DNA from 2 places in the Mycobacterium sp. NGS16 genome. Region 1 is predicted to be linked to the other one. Evidence: riboswitches for the same ligand, from Rfam matches in the RefSeq annotation. Region 1 holds a riboswitch; the other holds the start of a gene.
The links. A riboswitch is a leader RNA that binds a small molecule or an ion and turns the genes downstream of it on or off. The one in region 1 is predicted to bind cobalamin.
Positions count from the first base shown of each region.

Region 2: another riboswitch for cobalamin. It lies ahead of metE (5-methyltetrahydropteroyltriglutamate--homocysteine S-methyltransferase); the one in region 1 lies ahead of AC5Y4Q_RS03075 (magnesium chelatase subunit D family protein).

Region 1 is NZ_JCALEE010000001.1:631,227-637,836, reverse strand. Features, by position in the region: gene AC5Y4Q_RS03090 (alpha/beta hydrolase family protein) at 3-1,820, opposite strand; gene AC5Y4Q_RS03085 (Abi family protein) at 2,181-2,843, shown strand; gene AC5Y4Q_RS03080 (dienelactone hydrolase family protein) at 3,010-3,807, opposite strand; cobalamin riboswitch at 3,831-3,957, shown strand; gene AC5Y4Q_RS03075 (magnesium chelatase subunit D family protein) at 3,978-5,936, shown strand; gene cobO (cob(I)yrinic acid a,c-diamide adenosyltransferase) at 5,936-6,550, shown strand; gene cobBC (bifunctional hydrogenobyrinic acid a,c-diamide synthase/histidinol phosphate aminotransferase CobBC) at 6,544-6,610, shown strand, end outside.
Region 2 is NZ_JCALEE010000004.1:171,828-178,437, reverse strand. Features, by position in the region: gene metE (5-methyltetrahydropteroyltriglutamate--homocysteine S-methyltransferase) at 1-1,874, opposite strand, end outside; cobalamin riboswitch at 2,009-2,209, opposite strand; gene AC5Y4Q_RS12530 (SDR family oxidoreductase) at 2,256-2,924, opposite strand; gene AC5Y4Q_RS12525 (thiolase family protein) at 3,029-4,174, shown strand; gene AC5Y4Q_RS12520 (crotonase/enoyl-CoA hydratase family protein) at 4,171-4,959, shown strand; gene AC5Y4Q_RS12515 (gamma carbonic anhydrase family protein) at 4,965-5,483, shown strand; gene AC5Y4Q_RS12510 (CPBP family intramembrane glutamic endopeptidase) at 5,530-6,249, shown strand; gene AC5Y4Q_RS12505 (enoyl-CoA hydratase) at 6,254-6,610, opposite strand, start outside.

The DNA of each region.
Region 1 (6,610 bases):
ACTTATCCGGGCAGCACCGCAGGCTCACTGCTGTGACTGTGGATCTCAGTCCCGTCCCCGTTGATGGCGGTCGCTTGCCCGAGCCGTTTATCGATGAGGAACCGCAGCAGCTTTCGGATCACAGTCAACGCGGCGTGCAGCTGTTTGATCCGTGGGCAGCCAGGGTCGCTGAACGGTTCGAGCCGGTTGAGTTCAGCGGCGATCTGGGTCTCCAGGAGGGTGAGCTGACCCCACAGTTGGGTGTCCTCGGGTAGCTGAAGTAATTGATGGGCCCGTGCGGCGGCAACCCGGAGCGTGAGTTGGGTGACGTTGAGCATCACTCGTTCCGGGCTGGTGTCGTTGAATGCCGCCCCAGCTGCCAGGCCGGCACCGCTGGCAGCGAGCCCACCGAGGGTGGCCAGTCCGCCGATCATCCCCCCTGGGCCGAATGCCGCCAACCCACCGGTGATCGCAGCAGCCCCGAAGGCCGATGCGGGGGCTGCCATGGCCAGGCCGACCGGACCGGCGGCCAGTAGCGCCAGTCCTGCAGCGGCGATTCCGATCCGGCCCCAAGGGAGTCCGCCACTGCGGTTGAGTGCAGCTTCAACATCCTCTAGAGCGCTGATGATCTGCACCCGGTGCTTACGCGGCATGCCCAGGGCCAGGAGCATGTCACCGATGGCCTCCTTCTGCGCATCGCCGGTGTCGATCTCATACGGCTCGATGAAATTCGTCGCCGCCAGGGAGACCAGCATGCTGACCACATCACGCAGGTCGAACCGTTCCGGCAGCGGCGGAACCTTTCCGTCGATGACGTCGTACCACTCTGACGGCAGCGGAACGCTGTTCCGCGCTATCTGTTCTGCTTGAGCGGCCAGGTCATCCTGAATCAGCTTCAAGGCATCCATATAGCGGGTCCTGCGTTCCTCATCTTTGATGTGCTTGCCGACGGCGTGAGCGAACCGGAGCCTGACCAGGGTCGCCAGGTCCTTGTCACTCAGTCGGATCGCCAAGTCGTATCTTGCGGGAACCGGTTCCTTGGACGGATAGAGAACCTGGGCCACGAGCTTGGTGACGACTGGGTCTCTGAGGTATTCCTCCGCGCCATGTACGAGGAACCCGGCCGCGTTCAGCGCGAAGTCCTGTGCGCCCGGGAATACCGAGGCCAGCCCTCGCCCGCTGGTGACGATGTCGCGGTGGTTGAAGATGTTCGTCCAGTCATCGACCCGCGCGTACGGGAACTTCTTCAACAACCGTTCCCTGCCCCGGTAGAGCGATGGGCTATTGGCTGGGCTGCCAGCGGTGATGAACCGGCGTACATGTAGCTTCTCGGGCAGGTGATCAAGCAGGTCGATCGCGATCACGCTGCCCAGGCTGTGGCCGATGAGGATGATTTCCCTCCGCACCGGGAGCTGATCGAGGATGCACCGCAGAACCGCGCCCCGGACGCCCTCGTTGTTCACGTAATTCTCGACGTAGTCGAGGTCCATCATTCGGAGCCGTTGAACACCGAGGTCGACGGCGACGTCCATCCACGGCTTGGGGAACTTGTTGAAGCCGAACCCCGCAGCGGTGTCTTCTCGCTGGATGAATCGCTGCACCGCGGCCTGGCGACGCTCAAACTCCCGCCGACTCTTCCGGTCGTCTTTGGGTCGGTACGTCACGTCGGGTATCTTCGCCGAAATACCCTTGGTGGCCAGGATCGACGCGTATGAGGGCGCTATGACGTCCCGTTCATCAATCGGTAGATGTCCAGCTGCTTGTAGTCCTTGGTTGAGGCCCCGCAACCAACTCTTATTGGGGTCGCCGTCGCCGATACCGTGCAGGAAGACAATCTTCATGGACTAGTTCTTACGGCAATGGTCCGACATTCCGTACCGCCGGGGGCGGTCTCTACCGAGTTGGTCCGGCCATACGCAGTGCCTCGAAGGTGCGCTACGAGGTGATCCACGATCCTGGGCAGTTCTTTGTCCTCCTAGCCTCAGCCCGAATGCCGGTCAACAGCCGGCCCGATGTGGGATAGTCACCGTGCCGTGACACAGAGATGCCGATCGCGCGGGGGCATCACGATTGCCGCCGCGGGGAAAGTCGGAGGCTACCTCCGGAAAGACAGAACCCCGGCCGTTTGATCGGCCCTCCGGGGAGGACTACAGGGACGGTTCCGGGGTGTTCGGCTTCGATAGTACAGATAGAAGGGTTTCGTGGGCAATTGGGCGTTCTACGACCACCACTTCGGTCCGGCACGTCTTGGCCACTACCTGGCCTTCACGGGTGGTGACAAATCGCGGGCGATGGAACTCTACCGTTGGAACACCGCCGTGTCAGCCGCATTCTGGGAGTCATTCGCCTACTTCGAAGTGGCATTTCGCAACGCCGTCGACCGCCGCATGTCCCAACGGCACACGCAACTCGGACGCAGCGGGCACTGGATCTTCGATGACGCCTGTGAACTCGGGCGAGATGCGGGTGGGTTGGGAAGGCATCGTCGACCCTATGTCGACGTCGATGAAGCCAAGCGTCGTGTCCGGAGGAACCGGAAGAGCCTGAACTCCGGCCAGATTATCTCCGAGCTATCGTTCGGATTCTGGCATCAGATGGTGTCTAAAAAGCAGACGTTTCTGTGGCCGGACCTCGTGTCGGCGTTTCCTCACGCCCCGAACCGGAATCTGGGAACCATCCATGACCCGATAAGCCGTCTCCGTGAGTTTCGCAATCGGATCGGCCATCATCACCGTGTCTGGTCCGAAGATATCGCAGGCCGGTACGCAGATCTGCTCGGCGTTTCGGGTTTTCTCGATCCCGCGCTCCGCACCTTCATCGACGGGCACAGCCGTGTCCCCACGATGCTTGCCCACCGGCCGTGAAGAGCACCGACACTCTGTCGTCACCCCATGTTGGCGTGGAGGGCTGATTCATTAACGGACTAATTCCGGATTCATCATCGGTTGGTCGTGGGTTCGAGCCCCGCCCGCCCTACGACGGTGCTGTATGGGAAACATCGACAAGCTCTCGGGACCGAGGTGCGCTCCGTTACCTCAACCGCTCGGTGAGGAACTGCACCACGCGCTTGCGCGCCTCGTAGGCCGGGTGGCCGTCGATTTCGCGGACCTGGTCGGTGAGCACCGAGTGCGCCATCCGGGACAGCCCATGCGGATTGCCCGGCGACGAATCGATCTCGATCACCTCGAACGCGTCGCCCAGCCGCGCCTTCAGCGTCGCGAAGCGATCCCCCGGGGCCATCTTGTCCTCACTGAACCGCAGGCCGAGCGCGCACAGCCCGTCGTTGGCGGCGCGGTCGGCGACCACACCCAGCTCGACCTCGGAGAGCCCCGGGTCGCGGCGCTGTTTCAACGTCAGCGGAAGCGGCACCGACGGCTGGCTGAGCACCGGCGCCAGCACGGCGTCATCGACCGCGGCGGCCAGCGCGAAACCGCCGGTGAAGCACTGGCCGATCACCCCGACGCCCTTGCCCGGCGTCGTCTCGTTGAGGTCACGGGCCAGCGCCCGCAGAAACTGGGTGACCGGGCGCTGCTTGCCGGTGGCGAACGCGGCGAACTCCCGCGTCACGCAGGCCCGCGCGATGGTGCTCAGCGCGTAGCCGGGCGTGATCGCCTTACCGGGCTCGCCGAACAAGGAGGGAATGGCGACGGTGAATCCGTTGTCCATCAAGTGATTTCCCAAACCCAGCACCCCGGGGTGCAGACCCGGGATCTCGGGGATCAGCACCACCCCGGGGCCCTCGCCCTTACGGTACACGTCGTGGGTGAAACCGCCACCGGTGAACGGTGCCGGGGTCCATCCGGTCAGGTCTGCTTCGGGTGCGGTCATCTGTGGGTGTCCTTTCGGTTGGTGTTAGGGTATCGGCGCGAAGTGCCAGGGAAGTCGGTGTGACTCCGACACAGGCCCGCTACGGTGTTCCGCGGCGCATTTCGGTGCGTCGCGGTCAGTCCGAATACCGGCTTCGCGTTGCCAACACCGGCATCACGAGCGGAGCCTCAATGCAACAGCTCTACCCCTTCCCCGCCGTCCTCGGCGGCGACCCGGACGCCCCGGGCGGCCTCGACGACATGGCGCTGGCGCTCGTCCTGAGCGCGATCTCCCCCGGCATCGGTGGGGTGCTCATCCGCGGCGAGAAGGGCACCGCCAAGTCGACGCTGGTCCGGGCGCTGACCCAGGTGCTCCCCGCCATCGACGTGGTCGCCGACGACCGGTTCTCCTCCGATCCCGCCGAGGCCAACCCGCTCTCCCCCGACGGCCCGTTCCCCGCCGACGCCCCCGTGCAGACCCGCCCGGTGCGGCTGGTGGAGCTGCCGGTCGGCGCCACCGAGGACCGGGTGGTGGGGTCGATCCACCTGGAGCGGGCGCTGGGCGCCGGCGTAGTGGAGTTCGAGCCCGGCCTGCTGGCCCGGGCCAACCGCGGCATCCTCTACGTCGACGAGGTCAACCTGCTCGCCGACCACCTGGTGGACCTGCTGCTGGATGCGGCTGCCATGGGACGACTGACGGTCGAACGCGACGGCGTCTCGGTCACCCACGCGGCGCGTTTCGTGATCGTCGGGACGATGAATCCCGAGGAGGGCGAGTTGCGCCCGCAACTGCTGGATCGGTTCGGGTTGACCGTGGAGGTCGCCGCGCCGCGTGATCCGGCGGTGCGTGCCGAAGCGGTACGCCGCCGGCTGGCCTTCGACGCCGACCCGGAGGGTTTCGCAGCGGGGTACGCCGCCGCCGAGGAACGGTTGCGCACGCGGATCCGTGCTGCGCAGCAGTTGCTTTCGCACGTGCAGCTCACCGACGCCGCACTGGTCAAGATCGGCGAGATCTGCGCGGCGTTCGACGTGGACGGCCTGCGCGGCGACATCGTCTGTGCCCGCACCGCGGTCGCCCATGCGGCATGGCAGGGCCGCGACGCGGTCAACATCGAAGATCTGCGGGTCGCCGCCCGGTTGGCGCTGCCGCATCGCCGGCGGCGCAAGCCGTTTGACGCCCCCGGCTTCGACGAGGCCGAACTCGACGAGTTGCTGCCGCCGGAGGATCCTGAACCCGACCCGGACCCCGAGGGCCCCGAACCCGATGGCGGCCACACCGCCCCAGCCGGCCCGAACGGTCCGGCGCCGAACAAAGCCGACAGCACCTCGACCGTCGGCGCAGATACCCCTTACCGGGCACGGCTTTTCACCGTCGACGGGGTGGGTGCCGGGCGCGCCGGACGGCGCAGCCGGGCCCGCACCAGCTCCGGGCGCCGCGTGGGCGCCACCGCCGCCGGCACCACCGGGGGGCTCCACCTGTTCGAGACAGTGCGGGCCGCCGCCCCGCATCAGGGCAGCCGCGGCCGGGTGGGTGGGCCGATGGTGCTGCAGGCCAACGACCTTCGCCGCGCCGTGCGGGAGGGCCGCGAGGCGAACCTGGTGCTGTTCGTAGTCGACACCTCCGGGTCGATGGCCGCCGCCGAGCGGATGCGGCATGTCAAGACCGCGATCCTGTCCCTGCTGCTGGACGCCTACCGCCGCCGGGACCGGGTCGCGGTGGTGACGTTTCGCGACACGCATGCCGAGGTGGCGCTGCCCGCGACCGGGTCGGTGGAGATCGCCGCGGCGCGCCTCGAGCAGTTGCCCGCCGGTGGCCGCACGCCGCTGGCGGAAGGGCTGCTGCAAGCCGCCGAGGTGATCCGCCGCGAACGGCTACGCGAGCCGGCCTGCCGTCCGCTGCTGGTGGTGCTCACCGACGGCCGGGCCACCGCCGGTATCAACCCTGTCGAACGGTCCCGCCAGGCCGCTCTTGCGCTTGCCGCCCAAGGTTTTTCGACGGTCGTCGTGGACTGTGAGAGCGGCCGGATGCGGCTCGGGTTGGCGCGCACACTGGCTGAGCATCTGCGGGCCGAATACGTTCCGCTGCCGCAGCTCAGTGCCGAGGCGCTGGCCGACATCGTCCGGGACGCCACCGGAAAGGGAGCCGCCTGATGCCGCAAGGACAACCGCTGACGGTGCCCGACGACAACCTGACCACCCGGCAGCGCCGCAACCGGCCGCTGCTGATGGTGCACACCGGCGACGGCAAGGGCAAGTCCACCGCGGCGTTCGGGATGGCGCTGCGCGGTTGGAATCAGGGCTTTCGGATCGGGGTGTTCCAGTTCGTGAAGTCCGCGAAATGGCGGGTCGGCGAGCAGGCGGTGCTGGAGCGGCTCGGCACCCTGCACGACGAGACCGGTGTGGGCGGCCCGGTGCAGTGGCACAAGATGGGCTCGGGCTGGTCGTGGAGCCGCAAGTCCGGCAGCACCGAGGACCACGCCGGCGACGCGCTGGCCGGCTGGACCGAGATCAAACGCCGTCTCGCCGAGCAGACCCACGACCTGTACGTGCTCGACGAGTTCACCTACCCGATCAACTGGGGCTGGGTGGACATCGACGACGTGGTGACGACCCTGGCCAACCGGCCGGGCCACCAGCATGTGATCATCACCGGCCGCCGCGCTCATCCGCGGCTGGTCGAGATCGCCGACCTGGTCACCGAGATGACCAAGGTCAAGCATCCGATGGACGCCGGCCAGAAGGGCCAGCGCGGGATCGAATGGTAAGTCTCCCCCGCGTCGTTGTCGCCGCGCCCGCATCCGGGCACGGCAAGACCACCGTGGCGG
Region 2 (6,610 bases), on a different contig from region 1:
CCGACCGCCCAGTCCAGGTAGGCCTGCTGGTCGGCCTTGCGCAGCGGCAGCAGTTCCCGCAGCGCCGGCTCGTCGACCTGGATCACCGCGATGCCGGCTTTCTCCAGATCCAGCGTCTCGTCACGGATCGCCAGCGCCACCTGGTTGGCGGTATCGGCCAGCGGCTGGTCGTCGCGGACGAACGACCAGGCCAGGATGGTGACCGGGCCGGTGAGCATGCCCTTGACCGGTTTGTCGGTCAGCGACTGGGCGTAGGTGGCCCATGCAGTGGTCACCGGGTGCGGCCGGGCGACATCGCCGAACAGCACCGGGGGGCGCACGCAGCGGCTGCCGTAGGACTGCACCCAGCCGTTGGCGGTGGCGAAGAACCCCTCCAGTTGCTCGGCGAAGTACTGCACCATGTCGTTGCGCTCCGGCTCGCCGTGCACCAACACGTCCAGCCCGAGTTGCTCCTGCAGTGCGATGACGTCGGCGATCTCCGCCTTCATCCGGCGGGTGTACTCCGCGGAGTCGATCTCCCCGGCGGCCAGCGCCGCCCTGGCCTTGCGGATGTCGACGGTCTGCGGGAACGACCCGATGGTGGTGGTGGGCAGCGGCGGCAGGTGCAGTCGGTCGGCCTGAGCTGCCCGCCGGGTCTCGGCGCTGCCCCGGTGGGTACCGGCGGCGGTGATCGTCGCGATCCGGCTGCGGACATCGGCGTTGTTGAGCCGCGGGTCGGATTTGCGTGACGCGACTGCGGCGTTCGATGCGTGGATCTGCTCGGCGACCGCCTCGCGGCCCTCGGCCAGGGCGCGGGCCAAACTGACCACCTCGGTCACCTTCTCGGCGCCGAACGCCAGCCAGCTGCGCAGCGCGTCGTCCAGGCCGGTCTCGGGCTCCAGCGAGTAGGGCACATGCAGCGTCGAGCACGACGTCGATACCGCGACCGCGGCCGCCGATCCCAGCACCGTAGCCAGCTTGGCCAGCGCAGCTTCCAGGTCGGTGCGCCAGATGTTGCGGCCGTCGACCACCCCGGCGACCAGAACCTTGGAGGCCAGTTCCGGCACCGCGGCAATCGAATCCGTCGAGCCGTAGACCAGATCGACGCCGATCGCCTCGACCGGCGTGGCGGCCAGTGACGACAGGGCTGCGCCCGGGTCGCCGAAATAGGTGGCGACGAGGATCGACGGCCGGTTACTCAACCCGCCCAGGCGGGCGTAGACCTGCTCGGCCAGCGCGGGGGCATCGGCGGCGACGTCGGTCACCAGCACCGGCTCGTCGATCTGCACCCACTCGGCCCCGGCCTCAGCCAGCGCGGACAGCAGCTGGGCGTAGACGTCGGTGAGCTCGTCGAGGCGGAAGATCGGCGCCGGCGACCCGTCGACGGCCTTGCTCAGCAACAGGAAGGTGATGGGGCCGATGACCACCGGGCGGGCCGGAATCCCTTGCTCAACAGCTTCTTTGAGCTCAGCAAGCACCTTGGCCGGATTCAGCGCGAACGTGGTGTCCGGGCCGATCTCGGGAACGATGTAGTGGTAGTTGGTGTCGAACCACTTCGTCATCTCCAACGGGGCGATGTCGGCGTTACCGCGGGCGGCGGCGAAGTAGCGGTCCAGTTCGTCGGCCACCCCGGCCGCCCGCGCCGGGAGCGCACCGAGCAGCACCGCGGTGTCGAGCATCTGGTCGTAGTAGGAGAACGTGTTCACCGGCACCGAATCCAGGCCGGCAGCGGCCAACTGAGCCCAGGTGTCACGGCGCAGGCCGGCGGCCACCTTCTGCAGTTCGTCCTGCCCGATCCGGCCGGCCCAGTAACTCTCGGTGGCGCGCTTGAGTTCGCGGCGCGGCCCGATCCGGGGGGAGCCGAGAACGGTGGCGGTAAACGGTTGAGCGGTCACGATGCGATCCTTCACTCCAGAGGGGTGGATCACCGCCGGCGGACGTCCAGCCCATCCGGTCTCATGCAATTTAACGCACGATAACGCTGGAAAACCAGACGCCCATTCCGCGAGGCGTTGATCCGCCGAGCGCGGCGCGCCCGGCACAACGGGCAGGTCTTCGGACTCGCAGGCGCGCACCGGGGGTGCACCTAATGGCCGTCGCTTCCCAGTCCCGAACCCGAGACCAGTGCCTGTGACGGCGGTCGTTCCTGCATACCGCTGCGGGACAGTCCCGGATTCTCACCGGGTTCCCTCTCGCGCTCCACGGAAAACCGCGTCACGCTCGATGCCGACGCCGCCGCTACCGGCGGTGTCGGCAAACCAGTTGCGTGATCGAGATTACCCGGTCGGTCGCCCCCGAAGCGCCCGCAGGGCTTCCGCAATGGGCGTCTCGCCGTCGTTGAAATCGATGGTGCGGCCAATCGTCGCGTCCTCGGTGAGGCAGGCCGCGATCACCTGGGCGACATTGCCGCGCGACGCCTGCGTTTTGTCGGCGTCGGCGCGGGTCTCGATGCGGCCCGTGGCCGGCTCTAGGGTCAGCCGGCTCGGGCCCAGCACCGTCCAATCCAGGTCGGTGGCCCGCAGGTGAGCGTCCGCGGCGGCCTTGGCCTGGGCGTACGGGAAGAACGGATCGTCTTCGGGCACACCGTGTCCGGGGCCGGCGCCGAAGTAGGACACCATCACGAACCGGCGAACCCCGGCCTGGCCGGCGGCGTTGATCACCCGGATGGCGGCATCGCGGTCCACCGCGTAGGTGCGCGCCGGATTGCCGCCGCCGGCGCCGGCGGAGAACACCACCGCGTCGTGGCCGGCCACCAGCTCGGCCAGCCCGTCGGTGTCGAGCTGCTCGATGTCGGCCACCACCGGGATCGCCCCGGTCACCGCGACCTCCTCGGCGTGGTCGGGATTGCGGAAGATCGAACTCACCTCGTCGCCGCGTTCGGTCAGGATGGGGCTGAGCAGTAGGGCGACCTTGCCGTGGCCGCCGACGATCACAATCCGCGCCATGGATTCGACGCTACGCGAGTGCTGGGAGCACCCCCGTTGCCGTCAGCAGATAGGCCCGGTTGACAATCGTCGTCAAGGACCCTCGTTGATGAAGGAGAGCACCCATGGCCGAAGCCGTCATCGTAGAAGCGGTGCGCTCGCCGATCGGCAAGCGCAACGGCGGACTGTCCGGGGTGCACCCGGCCGAACTGTCCGCCCAGGTACTCAACGGGCTGGTCGGTCGCGCCGGGGTGGACCCGGCGCTGGTTGACGACGTGATCTGGGGCTGCGTCATGCAGGCCGGTGAACAGGCCCTGGACATCGGCCGGACCGCGCTGCTGGCCGCCGGCTGGCCCGAGACCGTGCCCGGGGTGACGGTGGACCGCCAGTGCGGCTCCAGTCAGCAGTCGGTGCATTTCGCCGCCGCCGGTGTGGTCGCCGGGCACTACGACGTCGTGGTCGCCGGGGGCGTCGAGTCGATGTCGCGCACTCCGATGGGCTCGTCGCTGGCCAACGGCGGGCACCCCTACCCGGAGGCGTTCCGTACCCGCTACAGCCAGACCCCCAACCAGGGGATCGGTGCGGAGATGATGGCCGAGAAGTGGGGACTGGACCGCACCACGCTGGACGAGTTCGCCCTGGCTTCGCATGAAAAAGCCGCCGCCGCCCAGGATTCCGGGGCCTTCACCGACGAGATCGTCGGGATCAAGGACGCCGAGGGCAACGTGATCAGTGCCGACGAGGGCATCCGCCGCGGCACCACCATCGAGAAGATGGCCCAGCTCAAGCCGGCGTTCAAGGAGGACGGCGTCATCCACGCCGGCAACTCCAGCCAGATCTCCGACGGCGCGGCGGCGCTGCTGTTCATGTCGGCGGCCAAGGCACGCGAACTGGGGCTGACCCCGCTGGCACGGGTGCACACCGCGACGCTGGCCGGCGCCGACCCGGTGATGATGCTGTCCGCGCCGATCCCGGCCACCGAAAAAGCGCTGCAGCGCAGCGGTTTGAGCATCGACGACATCGGGGTGTTCGAGGTCAACGAGGCCTTCGCCCCGGTGCCGATGGCCTGGCTCGCCGACATCGGCGCCGACCCGAAGAAGCTCAACCCCAACGGCGGGGCGATCGCGCTGGGCCACCCGCTCGGCGGATCCGGCGCCCGGATCATGACCACCATGCTGCACCACATGCGCGCCAACGGGATTCGCTACGGGCTGCAGACCATGTGTGAGGGCGGCGGCCAGGCCAACGCCACCATCCTGGAGCTGCTGTGAGTGAGGCGGCCGTTCTCGTCGAGCGGCGCGGCAACGTTCTGCTGATCACGATCAACCGGCCCGAAGCCCGCAACGCCATCAACGGTGCCGTCAGTACCGGCATCGGTGACGCGTTGGCGCAGGCCCAAGACGACGATGAGGTGCGCGCGGTGGTGCTCACCGGCGCCGGCGACAAGTCGTTTTCTGCCGGAGCCGATCTCAAGGCGATCGCCAACCGGGAGAACATCTACCACTCCGACCACCCGGAGTGGGGTTTCGCCGGCTATGTGCAGCACTTCATCGACAAGCCGACCATCGCGGCGGTCAACGGCACCGCGCTCGGCGGCGGCACCGAGATCGCCCTGGCCAGCGATCTGGTGGTCGCCGAGCAGCGGGCGCAGTTCGGGCTGCCGGAGGTCAAGCGCGGCCTGATCGCCGGTGCCGGCGGCGTTTTCCGCATCATCGACCAGCTGCCCCGCAAGGTCGCCCTGGAGCTGCTCTACACCGGGGAGCCGATCTCGGCCGCCGAGGCCGCCCGCTGGGGCCTGGTCAACCGGGTGGTCGAGGACGGCGGCGCACTGGAGGCCGCACTCGAGCTCGCCGAGCAGATCACCGGTAACGCGCCGCTGTCGGTGCAGGCCAGCAAGCGGATCGCCTACGGCGTCGACGACGGCGCCATCCCCGGCGAGGCGACCGGTTGGGCTCGCACCGGCCGGGAGTTCTCCGCGCTGCTTCGGACCGAGGACGCCAAGGAGGGACCGCGGGCGTTCGCCGAGAAGCGCGCACCGGTGTGGAAGGCGCGTTGAGCGACGTGCCCGAGCCGCTGATCATTCCCATTCGCGGTCGTGCGCCGCAGCTGCATCCGGAGTCGTGGGTGGCGCCCAACGCCAGCCTCATCGGTCAGGTTCACCTGGCCGCCCGGGCCAGTGTCTGGTACTCGGCCACGCTGCGCGCCGAGGCCGAGCCCATCGAGATCGGCGTCGACACCAACGTCCAAGACGGCGTGACCATCCACGTCGACAAGGAGTTCCCCGCCCGGGTCGGCGCCCGGGTCAGCGTCGGGCACAACGCGGTGCTGCACGGCTGCACCGTCGAAGACGACTCGTTGATCGGGATGGGCGCGATCATCCTCAACGGCGCGGTCGTGGGGGCGGGCTCTCTGGTAGCGGCCGGTGCCGTCATCCCGCAGGGCATGGTGGTGCCGCCCCGGTCGCTGGTGTCGGGGGTGCCGGGCCGGGTGCGGCGGGAGCTCAGCGAGGCCGAAGTCCGCAATAATCGGCACAACGCCGCGGCCTACCGCCGGCTGATCGAAGTCCATCGGGCGAACTGACGCAATCAGGCCACCGACTGCGGTTCGGCCGCTACCGTTTTAGGGCATGACCCAGACCAGTTCGGCCCGGCCCGGCCTGCTGCGCGAGTTCACCGGCATCTTCTCCAAGGTCTCCGCCCCGTACCACGAGCCGCGGGCGGTCGTGCACCGGCGTCGGGTCGTGGTCGCGGTGGTGGTGCTGCTCGGCGCCGCCGTGCTGGCCTCGATGCACACCAAGAACCCCGGTGACGCGGCGTTCTACTGGCTGTCGTTGGCGCTGGCCGCGGTCTGGTCGGTGGGGGCGGTCGTGGCGGGTCCGCTGCACCTGGGTGCGGTGCGCTTCCGTGGCCGCAACGAGCGGCCGGTGTTCACCGGCACCGGGGTCGGCCTGCTACTCGGCGGGGTGTTTCTGCTGGGCGGGCTGGCGGTGCAGCAGATCCCGCCGCTGGCCGGCCAGGTGACCGCGATCCTGGACTACACCACCCAGGTGTCCTGGCGACTGGTGGTGCTGATCGCCATCGTCAATGCGGTCGCCGAAGAGATGTTTTTCCGCGGGGCGCTGTTCAGTGCGTTCGGCCGCCGCTATCCGCTGGTGTTGTCGACGCTGCTCTACATTGCCGCGATGATGGCCGCCGGCAACCTGATGATCGGTGTCGCCGCGCTGGTGCTCGGCACCGTCTGCGCCATCGAACGCCGGGCAACCGGCGGGGTGCTGGCGCCGGTGCTGACGCATCTGGTGTGGGGGCTGATGATGGTGCTCGCGCTGCCCCCGATCTTCGGCAGGTAGCCGCTCAGGAGTCGGTGAACTTCGGCGGGCGCCGATCCTGAAACGCCCGGGTGCCTTCGCGGAAGTCGTGGGCGTTCAACAGAATTGACTGGCCGACGTATTCGCGGTCCAGCGTCGCGTCCAGCTCGGTCAACGTCGCGGCGTTGATGGCGTGTTTGGTCTTGGCGAAGGCCGCCGCCGGACCGGCCAGCAACGCGGCCAGCACCTTGTCCACCTCGGCGTCGAAGTCCTCGGCCGGGTACACCGCACTGATCAAGCCCCACGCCAACGCGTCGGCGGCCGGTAGGCGTTCGGCCAGCAGCGCCAGCCGCATGGCCCGGATCCGGCCGATCGCCGCCGCCACCAGCGCCGAGGCGCCGCC